4 regions of the Kocuria aegyptia genome follow, and region 4 is predicted to be linked to each of the others. Evidence: riboswitches for the same ligand, from Rfam matches in the RefSeq annotation. Region 4 holds a riboswitch; each other region holds the start of a gene.
What was found. A riboswitch is a leader RNA that binds a small molecule or an ion and turns the genes downstream of it on or off. The one in region 4 is predicted to bind thiamine pyrophosphate.
Positions count from the first base shown of each region.

Region 1: linked by a shared signal. The riboswitch ahead of thiM (hydroxyethylthiazole kinase) and the one ahead of ABD220_RS09845 (FAD-dependent oxidoreductase) in region 4 are both predicted to bind thiamine pyrophosphate.
Region 2: linked by a shared signal. The riboswitch ahead of ABD220_RS16625 (ECF transporter S component) and the one ahead of ABD220_RS09845 (FAD-dependent oxidoreductase) in region 4 are both predicted to bind thiamine pyrophosphate.
Region 3: linked by a shared signal. The riboswitch ahead of ABD220_RS14675 (3-oxoacyl-ACP reductase) and the one ahead of ABD220_RS09845 (FAD-dependent oxidoreductase) in region 4 are both predicted to bind thiamine pyrophosphate.

Region 1 covers NZ_BAAAOA010000015.1:245,613-249,074, reverse strand. Annotated here, with positions in the region: gene ABD220_RS07510 (Rne/Rng family ribonuclease) at 1-660, shown strand, start outside; gene ABD220_RS07505 (nuclear transport factor 2 family protein) at 855-1,589, shown strand; TPP riboswitch at 1,659-1,752, shown strand; gene thiM (hydroxyethylthiazole kinase) at 1,744-2,616, shown strand; gene thiE (thiamine phosphate synthase) at 2,613-3,296, shown strand; gene ABD220_RS07490 (bifunctional hydroxymethylpyrimidine kinase/phosphomethylpyrimidine kinase) at 3,293-3,462, shown strand, end outside.
Region 2 covers NZ_BAAAOA010000046.1:502,662-506,123, reverse strand. Annotated here, with positions in the region: gene ABD220_RS16630 (ABC transporter ATP-binding protein) at 1-1,250, opposite strand, end outside; gene ABD220_RS16625 (ECF transporter S component) at 1,247-1,867, opposite strand; TPP riboswitch at 1,958-2,079, opposite strand; gene ABD220_RS16620 (DUF4235 domain-containing protein) at 2,327-2,605, opposite strand; gene mnhG (monovalent cation/H(+) antiporter subunit G) at 2,664-3,119, opposite strand; gene ABD220_RS16610 (MrpF/PhaF family protein) at 3,116-3,388, opposite strand; gene ABD220_RS16605 (Na+/H+ antiporter subunit E) at 3,385-3,462, opposite strand, start outside.
Region 3 covers NZ_BAAAOA010000046.1:76,900-80,361, forward strand. Annotated here, with positions in the region: gene ABD220_RS14670 (LLM class flavin-dependent oxidoreductase) at 1-1,323, opposite strand, end outside; gene ABD220_RS14675 (3-oxoacyl-ACP reductase) at 1,335-2,099, opposite strand; TPP riboswitch at 2,145-2,248, opposite strand; gene ABD220_RS14680 (FadR/GntR family transcriptional regulator) at 2,302-3,060, opposite strand; gene ABD220_RS14685 (hypothetical protein) at 3,284-3,439, opposite strand.
Region 4 covers NZ_BAAAOA010000020.1:13,841-17,302, reverse strand. Annotated here, with positions in the region: gene ABD220_RS09855 (hypothetical protein) at 1-415, opposite strand, end outside; gene thiE (thiamine phosphate synthase) at 515-1,234, opposite strand; TPP riboswitch at 1,250-1,353, shown strand; gene ABD220_RS09845 (FAD-dependent oxidoreductase) at 1,349-2,704, shown strand; gene thiS (sulfur carrier protein ThiS) at 2,701-2,940, shown strand; gene ABD220_RS09835 (thiazole synthase) at 3,005-3,462, shown strand, end outside.

The DNA.
Region 1 (3,462 bases), on a different contig from region 4:
GTGGGGGAGGCCCCCGTCCCGGCCGCGGAGGAGCAGGCCCCCGGGGTGCCGGCCGAGCAGGGCGCGCGCCTGACGATCAAGGGCGAGGTCATCGAGCTGCCGCAGGGCCACGCGGCCGTCGAGGAGCCCGCCGAGGCCGGTCCGCTGAGCCTGGACTCCCTCGCGGAGGCCTTCGGGCAGACGGCGCCGGACGCCGGCTCCGCTGCCCAGGAGGTCGCCGCTGAGCGAGCAGCCGCTGAGGCGGTCACCGCTGCCGACGGTGCCCCTGAGCAGGCCGGCGCCGAGCAGACCGGCGCCGCGCAGGCCACCGCTGCGGAGGACGCCCGGGCGGCGGTCGCCGCGCAGGAGACCACCGCACGGGCGGATGCGGCGCGGGAGAGCACGGCGCAGCAGGCCCCCGGCTCGGCGGCTCCTGAGCAGCCGGGCGCCGAGCCGGCGCGACCCCGGCGGCGCTCGCGGCGGGCCACGGCCCCGGCGGCTCGGCCGGGCGAGGCCGAGGTGACCGCCGGCCGGGCGGCCGCCGCGGAGGGTGCCCGGCACGAGGCCAAGGCCGTCGCCCAGCGCTCCCCGGAGGACTCCTCCCGCCGGGCGCCGACCGTCGTCGGCGTCGGCGTCAAGGCCGAGGACCTGACCAGCGGAGGACCCGCGGGACGCGGCTGAGCCGTCCGGCCGAGCAGCACCACGGAGGACCCCGACCAGCACGGTCGGGGTCCTCCGTCGTCGTGGGCCGTCACGGACCGTCCAGGCCTGCCCGGCCCCCGCCCGGCGGCGTACCGTGGTGCGCACCACAGCACAGCCGGGGCCGCCGTCCCGTCCGCCGGGGCGAGCGGCCGCCCGTTCCAGGGAGCACCGCCATGACCAGTGCAGACACCGTCCGCGCCGCCGGCACGGACCTCTTCGTCCACCGGGATCCGTCGGCCGTGGACCGCCACTACACGGAGGACTTCATCCAGCACTCGCCCCTCGCCCCGGACGGGCGCGAGGGTCTCAAGCAGTTCCTGCGCGGCATCCCCGACGACTTCCGCGTGGATCTCGTCCGGGTGCTCGACGACCACGGGACGGTGGTCGCCCACTCGGCCTACCAGGGGCTCGGCCCGCAGCCCCTGGTCGGCTTCGACGTCTTCCGCGTGGCGGACGGGCGGATCGCCGAGCACTGGGACGCCTTCGAGCCCCTGCGCACGGAGGCCGGCGGCGCCCGCCCCCAGCTCGACGGTCCCGTCGCGGTCACGGACCACGAGCGGACGCAGGACAACAAGCGCATCACCGCCGAGTGGGTCGAGGCCGCCCTGATCGGGGGCGACCGCCGCGCCGTCCAGGACCACATGAGTGCCCAGGGCTGCACCGAGCACACCGCTCGCACGGCGGAGGACCCGCAGCCCGCCTACCAGCGGTTGCACCGGGTGCTCGGCGAGGGGAACTTCGTGCTGACCGTCGCGGAGGCCGTCGCCGACGGCGATCACGGGGGCGGAACCGCGCGCACGGTCGCCTGCTACGACCTGTGGCGCCTCGAGGACGGACGGATCGTGGAGCACTGGGGCGTCGCGCAGCCGGTGCCCGAGCGGACGGCGAACGCCAACGGCGTGTTCTGACCCCACAGCCGGGATCCGTCCCGGGATCCGCCCGCGTCCGGGCTCCCGCGCGAGGGCTAGACTGGCAGGACACCTGACACGGGGTGCCGCTCGAGCGGCTGAGAACACACCCGTCGAACCTGATCTAGCCAGTACTAGCGAAGGGATGTCGCAGATGCGCGATGCCGTCCCCACGTCCGCCCGCACAGCAGGAGCCAGGCCGGCGCCGCCGGACCCCGCGCTCGCCGAGGACGCCGCGGCGGCCCTGGAGGACCTGCGCTCCGCGGCGCCGCTCGTGCAGTGCATCACCAACGCCGTGGTCACCAACTTCACCGCCAACGCGCTCCTCGCCGTGGGCGCGTCCCCGGCGATGACCGACATCCAGGGGGAGGGCGGGGTCTTCGCGGAGCTCGCCGACGGCCTGCTCGTCAACACCGGCACGCCCACCGCCGAGCAGCGCGGGGCCGCCTACGAGGCCGTCGGCGCCCGGCGCCGCGCGGGCCGGGCCTGGGTCCTGGACCCGGTGGCGGTGGGTGCCCTGCCCGTGCGCACCGCGCTGGCCCGCGACCTGCTCGAGTTCCGGCCGGCGATCGTGCGCGGCAACGCCTCCGAGGTCGTCGCCCTCGCCGGCGGCAGCGGAGGGCGCGGCACCGACGCGACGCACGGCGTCGAGGCCGCCCGGGACGCCGCCGCCGCGCTCGCCGAGCGGGCCGGGTCGGCGGTGGCCGTGTCCGGGCCCGTGGACCTCGTGCGCTCCCCGGACGGCACCGTCGTCCGCGTGCCGCACGGCACGCCCCTGCTGACCCGCATCACCGGCGGCGGCTGCGCGCTGGGCGCCCTCATGGCTGCGTTCACCGCCGTGCGCCCGGACCCGGCCGCGGCGGCGGTGGCCGCCACCACGGTGTACACCCTCGCGGCCGAGGACGCGGCCGCCGACTCCGCCGGGCCCGGCTCCTTCGCCGTGGCGCTGCTGGACCGGCTGCACGCCGTCACGCCGGAGCGGATCGCCGCCCGGGCGGAGCTCGTCCGCGAGGAGGGCGCCCGGTGAGCCCGCGTCTCGACCCTGCGGCCCTGGCCCTGCACCTCGTGACGGACACCGCTCTGAGCGCCCCCCGAACGGTCCCGGACGTCGTGGCGGCCGCCGTCCGCGGCGGCGCCACCATGGTCCAGGTCCGCGCGAAAGACGCCCCGGCCCGCGAGCTGGTCGCCCTGCTGACGGCCGTCGCCGAGCGCGTGGGCCGGGAGGTGCCCGTGCTCGTGGACGACCGCGCGGACGTCTACCTCGCCGCCCGGGCGGCCGGCGCCCCCGTGGCCGGGGTGCACGTCGGGCAGACGGACCTGCCCGTGGTCCTCGCCCGGCGGATCTGCGGGACCGACGCCGTGCTCGGCCTCAGCGCCGCCACGGCTGCGGAGCTCGACGCCGCCTCCGCGCTGCCCGCCGGGACGGTCGACTACCTGGGCGTCGGAGCGGTGCGGGTCACCCGCACGAAGCCCGACCACCCCGAGCCGCTGGGCGTCGAGGGTTTCGCCCGCGCCGCGGGCCGCACGTCCCTGCCCTGCCTGGCCATCGGCGGGGTGCGGGTCGAGGACGCCCCCGCCCTGCTCGCGGCCGGCGCCGCCGGGCTGGCCGTGGTCTCCGGGATCTGCGCCGACCCCGACCCCGAGGCCGCGGCCGCCCGCTACGTGCGGGCCTTTGCCGCCGTGCCCGCCGGGGAGGTGGGCCCGTGACCGCCCGCGTGCCCCGCGTCCTGGCCATCGCCGGCACCGATCCCACGGGCGGCGCCGGCCAGCACGCCGACCTCAAGTCGATCGCCGCGATGGGCGGCTACGGGATGAGCGCCGTCACCGCCGTCGTCGTCCAGAACACCGTGGGCGTGCGCTCCATCCACGTCCC
Region 2 (3,462 bases), on a different contig from region 4:
AACTGGTGCTCGGGCTCCTGGAAGACCGTCCCGATGCGGGCCACGAGCTCCCGTCCGCTCCACTCCAGCGGGTCGGGACCCGCGCCGCGGTCGAGGAGCGGGTGGGCCCGCACGGTGCCGCGCACGGGGGCCAGCAGACCCGCCACCGTCAGCGCGAGCGTGGACTTGCCGGCGCCGTTGGGCCCGATCAGTGCCAGCGCGCGGCCGGGCCGCAGGCCCAGCTCCACGCCGGCCACCGCCGTGGGGAGGTCCCGGCCCGTGACCGCGTCGTCCACGGGACGGTCCCGGCGGCGCTCCCGCCGCCGGGCGCGCAGCTGACGCGCCGAGGGCTGGCTGCGCGAGACGCCCAGACCGGCGGTGCTCAGCAGCGGTTCGCGATCCGCTCCGGGACGGCCGGTCGCGGACGGGCCCGCGGCAGGACACCCGGCAGGGCCTGCGGACGCGCGCGCGGGCTCGCGCGTGGCCGGCACCCGGCCGGGCACCCACACCCCCGCCCTGCTGAGTTCCTCGACCGCCGCGCCGAGCATCCGCCCAGGGGGGCCGTCGTGGGTGATGCCCCCGTCGCGGCCGAGCACGACGACACGGTCCACGACCTCGGCCCACACGGCGACGCGGTGCTCCACGACCACGAGTGTGGCCCCGCTGCGGTCGAGGCAGGAGACCACGGCGTCGCGGACCTGTCGCACGCCGGCGGGGTCCAGGTTGGCCGTCGGTTCGTCGAGCAGCAGCAGCCCCGGGCTCATGGCCACGGCGCCAGCGAGCGCCAGGCGCTGTTTCTGCCCGCCGGACAGGGCCGCGGTGGAGTGGTCGAGCGGAAGGTCCAGGCCCACGGCGTCGAGCGCCGCGCGCACCCGCGGCCAGATCTGCTCGTGGGGCACCGCGAGGTTCTCGAGGCCGAACGCGGTGTCGTCGCCGATCCGGGACAGCACCACCTGGGACTCGGGGTCCTGCTGCACGAGCCCGGCCCGGCCGCGCGCCCGAGCCGGGAGCGTGCCGTCGAGCAGCAGCTCGCCGGAGCCCGACTGTCCGTCGTCGTCGTGGAGGACCCCCGCCAGGGCGTGCAGGAGGGTGGACTTGCCGGCCCCACTGGGACCCAGCAGGAGCACCCGCTCCCCCGGCTCCACCACGAGGTCGAGATCGCGCAGCGCCGCCGTCTCCCGCCCGGGGTGGTGCCAGCCGAAGCCGCGGGCCTCGACGCGCGCCCCGCGGGCCGCGGGCGCCGCCGGGCGCCGGACCGTGGGGACGGTCATCGCCGCACGGCCCGCCCCGAGGCGAGGCCCTGCAGGACGCCGGTGGCCGCGAGGGCCCGCACCACGGCATGCATCAGGAGGCCGGCGAGCACCGCCCCGGAGACGGCGGCCAGGACCACGTAGGCCGCCTGGTGGCCCAGCGCCCACTCGTAGTTGTAGACGATGTTCTCGTGGACGCCGAGGAAGATCCCGCTCACGGCGCCCGCCACGGCCGCCGCGAGGGCGTCGAACCGGCGGTAGCGGAAGGCCGCGAAGGCCAGTTCCGCGCCGATGCCCTGGACCAGCCCGGAGAGGATGACCAGCAGGCCGAAGTGGGTGCCGAGGAAGCTCTCGATGACGGCCGCGAGCAGCTCGCAGAACAGCGCAGCGCCGGGCTTGCGGATGATCAGCCCGCCGAGCACGCCGGCCACCAGCCAGCCGCCGACGATCAGGCCCACGGCGGGCGGATAGGCGACCGCGGCGGTGCCGACCACGGGGTAGAGCAGGTTCGACCACGCCCAGAAGACGACCGCGCACACGGCGGCGAGGACGGCGGCCACGACGATGTCGACGACACGCCAGGACGACGTGCGCGATGTGCCGGGGCGGTCGGCGGGACGGTGGGTGGTGGTGTTCACGGTGGGTTCCTCCTGGGCTCAGCGAGCCGTCGGTGCCAGGAGGGGACGGGGTTCGGCGGGCCGCGCCGGTGGCGCGCTCCCGGGGAAACACCCCTGAGATGCTCGACTCCCTTCGCCGGTGCTAACCGGAGCAGGTTCGAGGGTCTGCGGCGATCCGCACTCTCAGCGCCGCGTCGGTCTCACCGGCGGGAAGCGCTCCCCTGTCGTTCAGTGGCACCGAGTCTACCCCTCCGTCGCCCGCTCCGCGCACACCCGCGGGTCCCGGCGCCCCGGTCCCGCCCGCACGGCGAGCACCGCCCCCGCCGCGCCCGCCGCACGGCGAGCACCGCCCCCGCCGCGCCCGCCGCACGGCCCGCGCCACGACGCAAGGGCCCGCGCCACGACGCAAGGGGCCCGCCCGGTCGGACACCGGTGCGGTGTCCGACCGGGCGGGCCCTTTCGCGGGGTGTCCGCCGGGTCTCAGACCTCGGCCTGGCTCGAGGCCTTGGGGTTCTTCTGGGGCTTGTTCTCGATCTCGGCGATCTTGCGGGAGATGCCGACCTTGATGACGGTGCCCACGAGGCCGGTCACGAGCGACCAGATGATGATGCCCGTCCAGGCCTCGTCCGGGTCCGGGTTCCTGGCGGGGGGCGGATCGCCGGTGATGCGCGTCCACGCGGCGCCGAGCACCTTGTGCGAGAGCGCCACACCGCCGAGCGAGAGGCCGGTGCCCACGAGTTCGAGAACCTTGGTGTTCATGGAGTGCTGCTCCTTGTCGTCCGGGGGACGCGGGTGCGCCCTGTCGATCCTGCCCAGCCTAACGCGTCGCCGCCGATCCGTCAGTCTGCTGTCCGTCTGCTCGCCGCCCGTCCGGGCTCGGCGCCGGCAGTCCCGCGCCGGCGCCCTCCCCGGTGCCCTCCCCGGCGCGGTTGAGCACCTTCTGCAGGTCGTCCTGGGTCAGTGTGGTGCGGTTCAGGTGCTTGGTGCGGTAGGTCGAGCGGCCCACCATGTGCGCCGAGACGGGGACCGTGAGCAGCTGGAAGATCCAGCCGAGGGCGATGAGCGGGACCATGACGGGATCGCGGTTCTCCAGGGCGACGGCGGTGAGCATGAGGAGCAGCCCGAAGACCTGCGGCTTGGTGCCGGCGTGCATGCGCGTCAGCAGGTCCGGGAAGCGGACCAGGCCGATCGCGGCGGCCAGGGACATCAGCGCGCCGACCACGAGGCAGACGGCGGCGGCGGCGTCCAGGACGGTGTCCAGCACGGCGCTCACCGCCCGTGCTCGGCGGTCTGGGTGGCGAAGCGCGCCACCGTCACGGAGCCGATGAAACCGACCAGCGAGACGATCACCATGAGGATCAGGTTGTTGAGGTGGCCGTGGTAGGCCATCTCCACGGCCAGGGCGGCCGCGACGATGGCCAGCAGCACGTCCGTGGCCACCACCCGGTCCAGCAGGGACGGGCCCTTGGCGAGGCGGTAGAGGGTGCCCGCGGCGGCCGCGCTGAGCAGCACGGCCGCGACGGCCACGGCGATCTCCATCACGGGCGGTCCTCCTCAGGGGTGTCGGCGGGGGTGTCGGCCGGGGTGTCCCGGCGGGGGTCTCGGCGGATGTCCCT
Region 3 (3,462 bases), on a different contig from region 4:
GACCGGCCCCGGGGGGCGTCCGGAGCCGGGCCGGGGCAGCCCGAGGTGGCCGCGCAGCGTGGACGCGGTGTACCGGGTGCGGAAGAGCCCCCGGCTCTGGAGGACCGGGACCACGTGGTCCACGAAGTCGTCGAGGGACTCCGGCAGCCGGGGCGGCATCAGGTTGAAGCCGTCGGCCGCACCCGAACGGAACCACAGCTCCATCCGGTCCGCGACGGCCTCCGGGGTGCCGACGACCGTGCAGTGCCCGCCCCCGGCGGCGAGCCGCCCCAGCAGCTGCCGCACCGTGGGCCGCTCGACCGCCACGATCCGCAGGATCGTGGCGTAGCGGCCCTGCGGCCCGGTGAAGCGCTCGAGCGGCGGCAGCTCCGGGACGGGGGCGTCGAGCTCCCAGCCGCTGCAGTCCTGCTGGACGAACGCGGAGAGCTGGGCCAGGGACTGCTCCTCCGGCAGCAGGGCGTCCACCTCCGCCTGCTTGGCCCGGGCCTCCGCCTCCGTGGAGCCCACGTAGGCGACCAGACCCGGCATGACGGCCACGCCCTCCGGGTCCCGCCCGGCCGCGGCGACCCGCCGCAACAAGTCCGTGCGGTACGCCAGGGCGCTCTCGAGGTCGTAGGCCACGGCGTAGACCGCCTCGGCGTGCCGGGCGGCCAGGTCCCGTCCCGGCCCGGAGGCGCCGGCCTGGAACAGGACCGGGCGCCCCTGGGGCGGGCGCGGCACGGTCAGCGGTCCGTCCACGCGGAAGTGCTCGCCGGCGTGGTCGATGCGGGTCACCTGCTCGGGGTCGGCGTGCAGCCCGTGCCGGTCGCCGACCAGGGCGTCGTCGGACCAGGAGTCCCACAGCCGGTGGGCCACATCGATGAACTCGGCCGCCCGCGCGTAGCGCTCGGCGTGCGGCGGGATCCCCGGCAGCCCGTGGTTGCGCGCCTCGGCGTCGAACATGGAGGTGACCACGTTCCACCCGGCCCGGCCCCGGCTGATGTGGTCGAGCGAGGCCAGCAGGCGGGCGGCGTGGAACGGCGTCCAGAAGGTCGCCGAGACGGTGCTGACCAGTCCGATCCGCTCCGTGGCGCGCGCAATGGCGGACAGGGCCGTCAGCGGTTCGAGGAACCACCGGGGCCCGTCCCCCACGTCGCCGGCGCTGTGCCCGTCGGCGAAGAACACGGCGTCGAAGAGCCCGCGCTCGGCGGTGCGGGCGAGGCGCTCCCAGTGGGCGATGTCCCCGAGCTGCTCCAGCGGGGAGTCCGGGTGCCGCCAGGCGGCCTGGTGGTGGCCCGCGCCGAAGAGGAAGGCGTTGAGGTGCAGCTGCCGGGGCGAGGTCACGGCGGCCCCCGTCAGTCGAGGACCAGTCCGCCGTCGACCACCAGGTTCTGCCCGGTGACCGAGCGCGCCCACGGGGAGGCGAAGAACAGGAGGGCGTCGGCGAACTCGGCCGGGGTCGTGACCCGGCCCAGGGGCGTGGTCGAGGCGATGTAGTCGAAGACCTCCTCCGGGGTGGCGGCGCTCGCGTCAGTCGTGCGCAGCAGGCCCCCGGAGACCATGTTGACCGTGACGTTGTGCGCGCCGAGGTCCTTGGCGAGGGTGCGAGTCAGGGAGAGCAGTGCAGCCTTCGCCGCCGTGTAGTCGTGGTACGGCACCACCGGGTTCTGGAACAGGTTGGTGCCGACGTTGATCACCCGGCCGAAGCCGCGCTCCCGCATGCCGGGCAGGGCCTGCTGGGTGGTGTTCAGCGCCCCGCGGACGCTGCCGGCGAACTGGGCCTCGAACTCCGCCCAGCGGATGTCCTCGGCCCCGGAACGGGCGTCGCCGTTGAAGGAGAAGTCGGCCAGGGCGTTGTTCACCACCGTGGTGACGGGGGAGCCGAAGTGCTCCCGCGCGGCGCGCAGCAGCTCGCCCACCTGCCCGGGGTCGGTGACGTCGGCGGGCAGGGCCACCGCCCGGTCGGGGCCGTACCGCTGCGCGAGCTCCTCCGCGGCCGCCGCGCTGGTCCGGTGGTTGACGACGACCTTCGCGCCCTGGCCCGCGAAGGCCTCGACGACGCTGCGGCCGAGGCCGCGCGCCCCGCCGGTGACGAGGACGATCTGTTCTGCGATCTGCATGGGTCTCCCTGGGGTCAGGGCGAGGAGACGCGGGAACGGCAGCGGCCGGTCCCGGCAGGACATCCCTTCGCCAGTCCTAACTGGATCAGGTTCGACGGGTGTCATCTCAGCCGGTGCGTCGTTCGGCGCCGGCACCCCGTGTCACTGCGGACGAGTATAGACACCTCGCCCCGGGGTCGCCCGCTCCGCGCGCGGCCGCGGGTCATGCCCGGCGGCGGTCGTCGCCGGGGGCGTCGTCCTCGGGCGGCTCCCTGTGCCCGAGGAAGCCGCGCAGCAGCGCGGCCGTGCCCTCCAGGTGCGCGAGGGAGGCGGCCCGGGCGGCGGGGGCGTCTCCCGCCAGGACGGCGTCGGCGAGCTCGCGGTGCTGGCGGTCGGAGTGCTCGAGGTTGACCGGCAGCACGGGAATCCGGTCCAGCAGGTCGCTGGCCCGCGAACGGACCTCCGCGACCGCGCGGACCAGGCTGGGGCAGCCGCCCAGCTCGGCCACCGCGATGTGGAAGCGCGCGTCGGCGGGGCGGTAGTCCTCCGGGGGGCTCTCCTCGACCTGCCGCAGGCACGCCAGGAGGTGCTCCCGGGCGGCCGGGCTGAGGGACGCCGCCGCGGCCAGCTCCGCCGCGGCGGGCTCGACGACGGCGCGGAACACGAGCACGTCCTCGACGTCCGCGGGGTCCACCGGGGGGAGGGTCTCGTCCGGCAGAGCGGTGCGGCCGGTCACGAAGGTCCCGCCGTACCGGCCGCGCACCACCTCCAGGACCCCGGCGGCCTGGAGCTCGTGCAGGGCCTCCCGCAGGGTGGCGCGGGAGATCCCGAGCATCGCCGCGGTCTCCCGCTCCGGTGGGAGCCGCTCGCCCCGGCGGAACAGGCCGAGCCGGATCGAGTCGAGGATCCGCTCCACGGCCTCCTCGAAGGCGTTGCCCTGGCGCACGGGCCGGATGCGCGGGTGCCGGACGGGATCGCTCACGGTGGCGCTCCTCCCTGCGGTACGACGTGCGCCCATCGTGTCACGGAGCACGGAGCACGGAGCACGACCCGCAGAGCCCGGGACCCACCGCCGGCATCGTGCCCCCGAACCGTCTCCGGCGGCATCCCGTCCACCGTGCCGGGCGGCGTCGAGGACGAAAGCGGCGCGCCGCCCGGTCCGGGCAGCGCGCCGATCCTGCCGGCCGGGACGGCCGGCCGAGGTCCTAGTGGGTGAGGTCGATGGCGACCACGCCCACCGCGATGATCAGCGCCGCGGAGACGAGGAAGCCCGCCGTGATGGCGATGAACGCCCACGAACGGCCCGGCCCGGAGCCCTGGGAGTCGGAACGGGAAGAGGTCGATGCACTGGTCTGGTTCATGCCCACCATTCTGCGGCATCCGC
Region 4 (3,462 bases):
CCACGGCGAGCGGGGGCTGCTCCGGCAGCGGATCGGTGCCCCACTCCAGGAGCCCGGTCAGCAGGGGGCGCTCGAGCACGCGGGCCAGGGCCGCCCGGGCGCCCGGCACCCGGGTCAGCTCCAGCAGCCCGCTCGGCGGCGCGGACGGGCACCCCGGCACGTCGCTGGGCAGCCGGGCGGCGCGCTCCAGCCAGAAGGTGTCGCCGAAGAGGGTCGCGAGCAGCACGGCCGCGGCGAGCCGGTCCTCGCTCGGCGCGGCGTCCTCCGGCGCGCCCTGCTCCCAGTGGCTGCCGAGGGCACGGCGGGCGGGCTCACCGGCCAGCCGGACGCGCAGCTGCGCGTCCTCCGGGCCACGGGCGGTCTCCGCGGGACGCTCCACCGCGTGCCGCACCTGGGGGTCGAGCTCGGGGTCCATGGGTCACCTCTCCGTCGTCGTCCTGGGTCCATGCTGTCAGAACGTGCTGGGCGGCGGCGGGGAACCGGCGGTGAGCCGGGATGTTGGGCCGCGCCGGGCTCAGGCGGGGAGCAGGCTGCGCAGCTGCCCCGCGGCGAGGCGGGGATCGGGGGCCTCGGTGACGGCGCGGACGACGACGACGCCGCGCGCCCCGGCCGCCAGCACCTGCGGGAGCCGCTGCTCGTCGATGCCGCCGATGGCGAACCACGGCACGGGCAGGACCTCCGGGTCCGCGTCCAGCCGGGCCTCCGTCAGTCCGGCGACCGCGCGGACGAAATCCAGCCCGGTGGCCGGGCGCCCCGGCTTGGTGGGCGTGGCCCAGACGGGGCCCGTGCAGAAGTAGTCGACGTCCGGGTCCTCGAGCGCCGCCCGGGCCTGTCCGAGGTCGTGGGTGGAGCGCCCGATCAGCACGTCCGGGCCCAGCAGCCGCCGGGCCTGGGCGGGGGTGAGATCGTGCTGGCCCACGTGGAAGACGTCGGCGCCCACCAGCGCGGCGATGTCGGCGCGGTCGTTGACCGCGAACAGGGCGCCGTACTCGGCGGCGACCCGGCCCAGCAGCCGCAGCGCGGCGATCTCCTCGTCCGCGTCGATGCTCTTGTCCCGCAGCTGCACGATGTTCGCCCCACCGGCGTAGGCGGCGTGCAGGAACTCCTCGAGGTCGCCCCGGTCCCGGCGGGCGTCCGTGCACACGTACAGCCGGGCGGCGAGGAGCTGCGCCGTCCGGGCGTCTCGCAGGGAGGACTCGGCGGGCGCGGAGGTGTCACGGGTATGCTGGGTCACACGCTGATGATAGGTCAGCGGTTCTGCGGGAGCCCCACCGGGGGCTGAGAGGGCGTCCAGCGCCGACCGCCACACCTGATGCGGGTCATGCCGCCGTAGGAAAGGACGTTCCGTGTGACTTCTGCGCACCCCGCCCCGACGACCGCGCCCCACCCGCTGGTCGGGCAGCCCGAGCACGTCCGGGCCGACGTCGCCGTGGTCGGCGCCGGGGTGATCGGCCTGGCCACCGCCTGGGAGCTGCGCCGCCGCGGCCGCTCGGTGGTCGTGGTGGACCCCGAGCCGGGCTCCGGCGCCAGCCGCGCCGCGGCCGGGATGCTCGCCCCGGTGAGCGAGGTCCAGTACCAGCAGGAGCCCCTGTACCCCCTGATGACCGCCTCGGCCGCCGAGTACCCGGCGTTCGTGGCCGCCCTCGAACAGGTCGCCGAGGGGACGGTGGGCCACCGGGCCACCGAGACCCTGCTCTGCGGCGTGGACGCCGCCGACCGGCAGGCCCTGACGGACCTCCGCGAGCTGCAGCTGCGCCACGGCATGACCGTGGAGCAGCTCGCCCTGCGCGCCGCCCGGGCCCTCGAGCCCGCGCTGAGCCCACGGCTCTCCGCCGCGTTCCGGATCCCCGACGACCACCAGGTGGACCCGCGCCGACTCGTGGCCGGGCTGCTCGCCGCCCTCGTCGCCCCGGAGGTCCCGGAGCCTCCGCAGCTGTCCGGGCTGCCGGCCGCGCGCGACGGCGGACCGGCCCGTTTCGTCCACGACCTCGCCACGGGGCTGCGCCGAAACGCCGAGGGCGCCGTGACCGGCGCCCGCCTGGCCGGCGGCGGGATGGTCTCCGCGACCTGGACGGTCCTCGCCCCCGGTGCCGGCCTGGGCGCTCTCGAGGGACTGCCGGAGGGCTGGCACCCGCCCCTGCGGCCGGTGCACGGGGACATCCTGCGCGCCCGGGTGCCCGCCGGGACGCCGGAGCTGCTCGAGCGCACCGTCCGGGGCCTGGTGCACGGGGCGCCCGTCTACCTGGTGCCCCGCGCCGACGGGACCGTGGTGATCGGGGCGACCTCCCGCGAGGACGACCTGGCCGGCCCCAGCGCCGGAGGGGTGTTCCGGCTGCTGCGCGACGCCCAGGCGCTCGTGCCCGGGGTCGCCGAGCTCGAGCTGATCGAGGTGCTGGCCCGCGCCCGGCCCGGCACCCCGGACGACATCCCGTACCTGGGCCGGGTCCGCGACCCGGACGGCGAGCCCGTGCCGGGGCTCGTGGTCTCCACCGGCTACTTCCGCCACGGCGTGCTGCTCGCCCCGCTGGCCGCCCGGCTCGCCGCGCAGCTGGTCGCCGGAGGGAGCGGTCCCGATCCGTCCGCCGACGCCGAGCACCTCGCCACCACCGACCCGCACCGCTTCGACCGACCCGTCGAGGCACGTCGAGGGGACCCCGAGCCGGCCGCCGCCGGCCCCGGGCCCCGGAGCAGGAGCCCCCGATGACCGCCATCACCCTCAACGGCCGCCCGCACCGCGTGGCGGAGGAGGCCTCCGTCGTCGACCTCGTCGCCGAGACCGTCGGCCGGGCGCTGGGCCCCGACGGCGCCCCGCTGGACGGCGGGCGCCTCGGGGTGGCCGTGGCCGTGGACGCCGCGGTCGTGCCCCGCAGCCGCTGGCAGCGGACCCGCGTGGCGGAGGGCCAGGCCGTCGAGATCATCACCGCCGTCCAAGGAGGCTGACGTGACCGTCCCGCACCCCGACCCGCTCGTGCTCGACGGCACGAAGCTGTCCTCCCGGCTGATCATGGGCACCGGCGGCCTCAGCTCGCTGCACACCCTCGAGCAGGCGCTGCTGGCCTCCGGCACCGAGCTGACCACCGTGGCCCTGCGCCGCTACGCTCCCGGCCAGGGCGACTCCCTCTTCGCGCTGCTCGAGCGCAACGACATCCGGATCCTGCCCAACACCGCCGGCTGCTACACGGCCCGGGACGCGCTGCTCACCGCCGAGCTCGGCCGCGAGGCCCTGGAGACCGACTGGGTCAAGCTGGAGGTCATCGCCGACGAGGAGACCCTGCTGCCCGACGTCGTGGAGCTCCTCGACGCCACCGAGCAGCTCGTGGCCCGCGGCTTCCGGGTCTTCGCCTACACCTCCGACGACCCGGCCGTGGCGCGCCGCCTGGAGGATCTCGGCGCGGCCGCCGTGATGCCCCTGGGCGCCCCCATCGGCACGGGACTGGGAATCCTCAATCCGCACAACATCGA